Regions from separate parts of the Streptomyces sp. NPDC086777 genome, predicted to be linked through region 3. Evidence: riboswitches for the same ligand, from Rfam matches in the RefSeq annotation. Region 3 holds a riboswitch; each other region holds the start of a gene.
What was found. A riboswitch is a leader RNA that binds a small molecule or an ion and turns the genes downstream of it on or off. The one in region 3 is predicted to bind thiamine pyrophosphate.

Region 1 (2,259 bases), on a different contig from region 3:
ACCAGCGTGCCGAGTACCGCCACCGAGGTCCGCGCGGACAGCCCGTGGCAGATGTACAGGGCGATCAGCATGATGGCGCTCGACCCGACCACCGCCATCAGCAGCGGATTCGAGCCCTGCAGGATCCCCGGCAGGATGAACATGGTCAGCACCAGGAAGCTGACGGCCAGTGCGACCAGCGCCATCACGCCGCGCAGCCGGCCCACCACCACGACGGCGAGCGCGAAGATCCCGGCCAGCAACGCCATCGGGAACTTCCGGTTCACGTCGGTGACCGAGTACTGCAGGTCCTTGGGCGCGGAGGGCTCGTACGCGGCCACCACCTGCTCGCCCTCGTGCAACTGCCGCGACTGGTCGGGCTGCACGATCTCGGTGAAGGTACGGCCCTTGTCCTTGCCGGTGTCGACGCGGACCGTGGCCTTCTTGCAGGTGGCGTCCTCCTCCTTCGGGGAGGTGCCGTCCGAGGTCGAGATGTCGCCGGTCGAGCCGCCTCCGGAGGCGTTGACCGACTTGCAGCTGACCGAGACGACCTTGGTGACCGTCGCCGCCTGCGTCTGGCGGTCGAAGCCGACACCCGTGCGCTCGTGCGGCGGGGCACCGCCGGGCCACAGCACCACCAGGCCGACCACGACCGCGGCGGTGAAGGGGATGAGGATCGCCGCGATGACCTTCCGCAGGTGCTTGGAGACGGGTGCGGCCGGACCGTGGCTGTGACTGTGCCCGTGGCCGTGACCGCCGCCTGGCCCGGAGCCGCTGTGGTCGGCGCCAGGAGCGGCCCTACGGTCATGAGCGTGGCCGTGGGACGACCGGTGCTGGGTCTCGCCGTGACCGTGGGCCTGGCCGTCGTCGTGAGAGTGAGCTTGACCGAGGGCCTGCCCGTGGTCGTACTGCTGGCCCTGCCCGTGGATGTGTCCGTCACCGGCACCACGGCCCCCGTGGCCGGGTCCGCCACCCTGCGGCGCACCGTTGCCGCGCCGCGGGTCGGGGGGCGGATAGGGGTGCTGCTGTGTCGAGGTCACCGCCCGATCATCGCAAGAACGGTAGGGGCCCTCTGTTCACCGCGCCCGAATTGACGCTAGCGTGGAGGCACCTTTGCACACGCGGGAGCTCGGAGCACCGGGCTGAGAGGGCGCTGACCTCCGTATTCGCGATGTTTCACGTGGAACGAGTGATGTTTCACGGGAAACACCGCCCGACGGAAGCCGCTGCGTCGACCGCCGAACCTGTTACCGGGTAATGCCGGCGTAGGGAGTAGGTCTCATGACCAACAAGGACGTACGCACGCCTGCCTTCAGCCAGGACGAACAGCCCGTCACGGGCGAAACGTCCCCGGAGGCCGGGAAGTCCATCGGCTGGCACAAGGGGTATGTCGAGGGCTCGCGCCCCGACCTGCGGGTGCCGGTCCGTCAGGTGCACCTCACCAACGGGCAGTCGGTCACCCTCTACGACACCTCGGGCCCGTACACCGATCCGCTCGTCGAGACCGACGTCCGCAGGGGCCTGCCGCCGCTGCGGGAGAACTGGATCGTCGCCCGCGGCGACACCGAGGAGTACGCGGGCCGGCCCGTCCGTCCCGAGGACGACGGAATCAAGCACACCTCGCCGCGCGGGGGCCTGCGCAACCTGGACGCGGTCTTCCCGGGCCGGCCGCGCCAGCCGCGCCGCGGCCGGGGAGGCGAGGCGGTGACGCAGCTCGCGTACGCCCGCCGGGGCGAGATCACCCCGGAGATGGAGTACGTGGCCATCCGTGAGAACGTCTCTCCCGAGGTGGTCCGTGAGGAGATCGCGGCGGGCAGGGCCGTACTGCCCGCCAACGTCAACCACCCGGAGATCGAGCCGATGATCATCGGCAAGCGGTTCCTGGTGAAGGTCAACGCCAACATCGGCAACTCCGCGGTCACCTCCTCCATCGAGGAGGAGGTCGAGAAGATGACCTGGGCGACCCGCTGGGGTGCCGACACGGTCATGGACCTCTCCACCGGCCGCAACATCCACACCACCCGCGAGTGGGTGCTGCGCAACTCCCCCGTTCCCATCGGCACGGTGCCGCTCTACCAGGCCCTGGAGAAGGTCGACGGCAGGGCCGAGGAACTGACCTGGGAGATCTACAAGGACACGGTCGTCGAACAGGCCGAGCAGGGCGTGGACTACATGACCGTCCACGCGGGCGTCCGCCTGCCGTACGTGCCGCTCACCGCCAACCGCAAGACCGGCATCGTCTCGCGCGGCGGCTCGATCATGGCGGCCTGGTGCCTCGCG
Region 2 (2,259 bases), on a different contig from region 3:
CGTTGACGGAGATGGTGACGGAGAGGTTCATGCGGTCTGCTCCACGAGGACACGGGGGACGGGGTCGAATCGCCGCGGCGTGAACGGACGGGCCTCCGCCGGCAGCTCGCCGCCGGTCAGCAGCTCCGCCATGACGTCTCCGGTGACCGGTGTGAGCAGCACCCCGTTGCGGAAGTGCCCGGTGGCCAGCAGCAGTCCGTCGAGGCGGGTCGGCCCGAGCAGCGGCGCGTTGTCGGGGGAGCCGGGGCGCAGTCCGGCCCGGGTCTCGGTCAGGGGCAGCTCGGTGATCCCGGGCACCAGTTCGTGCGCGTCGCGCAGCAGCTCGTACACCCCGCCCGCGGTGACCGTCGTGTCCCAGCCCAGCTCCTCGCTGGTGGCGCCGACGACCAGTTCGCCGTTCTCCCGGGGCACCAGGTAGACGTTGCCGCCGCGCACCACGGCCCGTACGGTCCGGCTGAGGAACGGCGCGTACCGCGCGGGCACGGTGAGCCGCAGCACCTGCCCCTTCACCGGCCGTACCGGCGGCAGCACGTCGTCGGGCACGCCCGCCAGCCGCCCGCTCAGGCTGCCGCCCGCGAGCACCACCTGCCCGGCGCCCAGGGCGTCGCCCGCGCGGGTGCGGACCCCCGCGGCCCGCTCCCGCACCACCTCCAGGCGCTCGGCCCAGTCGCGGTGGAACACCACCCCGGACCGCTCGCACGCGGCCACCAGCGCCGCCGCCAGCCGGCGCGGGTCGATCTGGTGGTCGCCGTCCACCCGCAGCCCGCCGCGCACGCCCGGCGCGAGCATCGGCTCCAGGCGCCGGCACTCCCGCCCGGACAGCCACTCGGACTCCAGGCCCGACTGCTGCTGGAGGGTGTGCAGCTCGCGCAGGTGGGCGCGGTCGTCGGCGTCCAGCGCGACCGCGAGGGTGCCGCAGCGCCGGTAGCCGAGGTCGTGGCCGGTGAACTCGGTCAGCTCGGCGGCGAAGTCGGGGTAACGGCGGGCGGAGGCCAGGTTGAGCCCCAGCAGGGTCTGCTCGCCGTAGTGCAGCTCGGTGACCGCGGCCAGCATCCCGGCCGCGACCTGCGCCGCCCCGCCGCCGGGTTCGGGGTCGGCCACGGCGACGGCGAGCCCGCGCCGAGCCGCCCGCCAGGCCGTGACCAGGCCGATGATTCCGCCCCCGATGACGAGGACGTCGGACGTACGTGAGGACATGGGCGTCCAGCCCCTCCCTTCGCCGGCATGACCCGGATCAGGTTCGTACGGTCGGAGGCCGCCAGCCTCCCTCTCAGCCCGGTGCGTCCGGGCTCCCGCGTGTGCTTCACCGCCACCCTAGCCCGCGGGGCTGCGCCCCCGTAAGACGGCCCCGGACGGCGTCGCGGGCGGTGCTGTGGAACAGGTCACCCGACACGACCCATGACTGACTCTTTGTCAGGTGTCTATCGTTCTTGTCTATGGTGATCACGTGAGCGAGCAGACGGAGCGACGGAGCACGTCACAGACGCGGCGCGTGGTCGTCGTGGGCGCGGGGATGGCCGGGGTGCAGACCGCCGTCGCCCTGCGCGAGCAGGGGTTCGCCGGGACCGTCACACTGATCGGCGCCGAGCCGCACCAGCCGTACGACCGGCCGCCGCTCTCCAAGGCCGTCCTGCTCGGCACGTCGGAGGGCTCCGCCTTCGAGGTGGACTTCGAGGCGCTCTCCATCGAGCTGGCGCTGGGCCGCGAGGCGCTGGGCGTGCGCACCGCCGACCACGAGCTGGACACCGAGTCGGGACCGGTGCCGTACGACGTCCTGGTCCTCGCCACCGGTGCCGAGCCGATCACGTTGCCGGGCACCGAGGGCGTGCCCGGCGTCCATCTGCTGCGCACCCTGGACGACGCCGAGCGGCTGCGGCCGGTGCTCGCCCGGCAGCACGATATCGTGGTCGTCGGCGCGGGCTGGATCGGCGCCGAGTTCGCCACCGCGGCCCGCGAGGCCGGCTGTGCGGTCACCGTGGTCGAGGCGGCCGACCGGCCGCTCGCCGGAGCACTCCCCGCCGAGGTCGCCGCGCCGATGGCCGCCTGGTACGCCGACAGCGGCACCGAGCTGCGCACGCACGCGCGCGTGGCGGGTGTCGAGCCCGGCGCGGTGGTGCTCGACGACGGCTCGCGGCTGCCCGCCGGCGCCGTCGTGGTCGGCGTCGGCGCCCGCCCGGCCACCGCCTGGCTGACCGGGTCGGACATCGGGCTGGGCACGCACCGCGAGGTGCTCGCCGACGACCGCCTGCGCACCACCGT
Region 3 (2,259 bases):
GGACCGGAACCTGTCGACCGCCGAGATCGTCCACCAGATCGTGGACGGGATGCGGGCGCTCCGCGACGGGGAGGTCCCCGGCGGACCCGCGCGGCTGTCCAACATCGTCTTCATGGGGATGGGCGAGCCGCTCGCCAACTACAAGCGGGTGGTCGGCGCGATCAGGGCGCTCACCGACCCCGCCCCGGACGGGCTCGGCCTCTCGCAGCGCGGGATCACCGTCTCGACCGTCGGACTGGTCCCGGCCATCCACCGGTTCGCCGACGAGGGCTTCAAGTGCCGGCTGGCGATCTCGCTGCACGCCCCCGACGACGAACTGCGCGACACCCTCGTCCCCGTGAACACGCGGTGGAAGGTACGCGAGGTCCTCGACGCCGGGTTCGAGTACGTCGAGAAGAGCGGCCGGCGCCTCAGCATCGAGTACGCCCTCATCCGTGACATCAACGACCAGGCCTGGCGGGGGGACCGGCTGGGCCGCCTGCTCAAGGGCAAGCCCGTGCACGTCAACCTCATCCCGCTGAACCCGACGCCGGGTTCGAAGTGGACCGCGTCGCGGCCGGAGGACGAGAAGGCGTTCGTCGAGGCGATCGAGGCGCACGGTGTGCCGGTGACCGTCCGGGACACCCGTGGGCAGGAGATCGACGGAGCCTGTGGTCAGCTCGCGGCCACCGAGCGGTAATCTGAGGTCCGTAGGTACATCTTCATATTCCGACAGGGGAGCGCCACAGCGCTGAGAGTGCGGCAACCGGGCCGCAGACCCTCTGAACCTCGCCCAGGTCATTCTGGGTAGGAAGTTCGGTCATCACTCAAGCTGTTGCGCCCTGCCCGCACACCGCGGGCAGGGCCGCGTCTCTTCCTGGTCCACCCCAGGAGGAAAGAACCAGTGCACACCAGGACCTTCTTGGCCGCGGCCGTCGGGCTCGGCCTCGTCACGCTGTCCGCGTGTTCGTCGTCGTCGGGTTCCGAGGCCGACTCCAGGACCGTCACCCTCGTCAGCCACGACTCGTGGGCCGTCTCCAAGAACGTGCTCCAGGACTTCGAGAAGGAGTCCGGCTACCAGGTCAGGGTCCTCAAGGACGGAGACGCCGGGCAGGCCGTCAACAAGGCGATCCTGACCAAGGACAACCCGCAGGGCGACGTCTTCTTCGGCGTCGACAACACCCTGCTCTCCCGGGCCCTCGACAACGGCCTCTTCCAGCCGTACGCGGCGAAGGGCCTCGGCACGGTCGGCACGGCCTACCAGCTCGACGCGGACAAGCACCGGGTCACGCCCATTGACTACGGCGACATCTGCGTCAACTACGACAAGGCGTACTTCAGCAGGCACAAGCTGACCCCGCCGTCGTCCTACGCCGACCTCGTCAAGCCGCAGTACAAGAACCTCCTCGTCACCGAGAACGCGGCCACCTCCTCGCCGGGGCTCGGGTTCCTGCTCGGGTCCGCCGCCCGGTACGGGGACAGCGGGTGGCAGGACTACTGGAAGAAGCTGAAGGCCAACGGCGTCAAGGTCGTCGACGGCTGGGAGCAGGCCTACAACGAGGAGTTCTCCGGCTCGGCCGGCGGGAAGAAGGCGAAGGGCGACCGGCCGCTCGTGGTGTCGTACGCCTCCTCGCCGCCCGCCGAGGTCATCTACGCCGACCCGAAGCCGAGCACCGCGCCCACCGGGGTGGCGACCGGCACCTGCTTCCGGCAGATCGAGTTCGCCGGTCTGCTGAGCAACGCGGGGAACACCAAGGGCGGCAAGGCGCTCATCGACTTCCTGGTCTCCAGGAAGTTCCAGGAGGACATGCCGCTGAACATGTTCGTGTACCCGGTGGTCAAGGGCGCGAGCGTGCCCGCCGAGTTCACGAAGTACGGGCCCGCCGCCCAGAACCCCGAGACCATGGCGCCCGACAAGATCGCCGCCAACCGTGACCAGTGGGTCAAGACGTGGACGTCACTCGTACTGAAGTAGCCCCGCACAAGGGCCGTTCGGGGAGCGCGGCGCGGCTCGGGCTGATGCTCGTGCCGGTCGCGTTCTTCGCCGTCTTCTTCGCCTGGCCGGTCGCGGCGATCGTCACGCGCGGGCTGAGGGTCGACGGGGTGTGGCGGTTCGGGCGGATCGCTGACGTCGTCGGCCAGTCCGACATCCGGCACGTGCTCTGGTTCACCACCTGGCAGGCGCTCGCCTCCACCGCGCTCACCCTGCTGGCCGCACTGCCCGCCGCCTACGTCTTCGCCCGCCTCGACTTCCCGGGCAGGCACGTGCTGCGGGCCGTG

Region 1: it holds a riboswitch for thiamine pyrophosphate, as region 3 does, so the genes downstream of both, thiC (phosphomethylpyrimidine synthase ThiC) here and AB0472_RS30545 (thiamine ABC transporter substrate-binding protein) in region 3, are expected to answer to the same signal.
Region 2: it holds a riboswitch for thiamine pyrophosphate, as region 3 does, so the genes downstream of both, thiO (glycine oxidase ThiO) here and AB0472_RS30545 (thiamine ABC transporter substrate-binding protein) in region 3, are expected to answer to the same signal.

Annotation. Positions count from the first base shown of each region.
Region 1 covers NZ_JBFBJI010000003.1:205,619-207,877, reverse strand. Annotated here, with positions in the region: gene AB0472_RS05900 (YibE/F family protein) at 1-1,019, opposite strand, end outside; TPP riboswitch at 1,091-1,268, shown strand; gene thiC (phosphomethylpyrimidine synthase ThiC) at 1,261-2,259, shown strand, end outside.
Region 2 covers NZ_JBFBJI010000056.1:12,511-14,769, reverse strand. Annotated here, with positions in the region: gene thiS (sulfur carrier protein ThiS) at 1-31, opposite strand, end outside; gene thiO (glycine oxidase ThiO) at 28-1,197, opposite strand; TPP riboswitch at 1,195-1,306, opposite strand; gene AB0472_RS42340 (FAD-dependent oxidoreductase) at 1,448-2,259, shown strand, end outside.
Region 3 covers NZ_JBFBJI010000025.1:70,486-72,744, reverse strand. Annotated here, with positions in the region: gene rlmN (23S rRNA (adenine(2503)-C(2))-methyltransferase RlmN) at 1-679, shown strand, start outside; TPP riboswitch at 704-811, shown strand; gene AB0472_RS30545 (thiamine ABC transporter substrate-binding protein) at 884-1,954, shown strand; gene AB0472_RS30540 (iron ABC transporter permease) at 1,999-2,259, shown strand, end outside.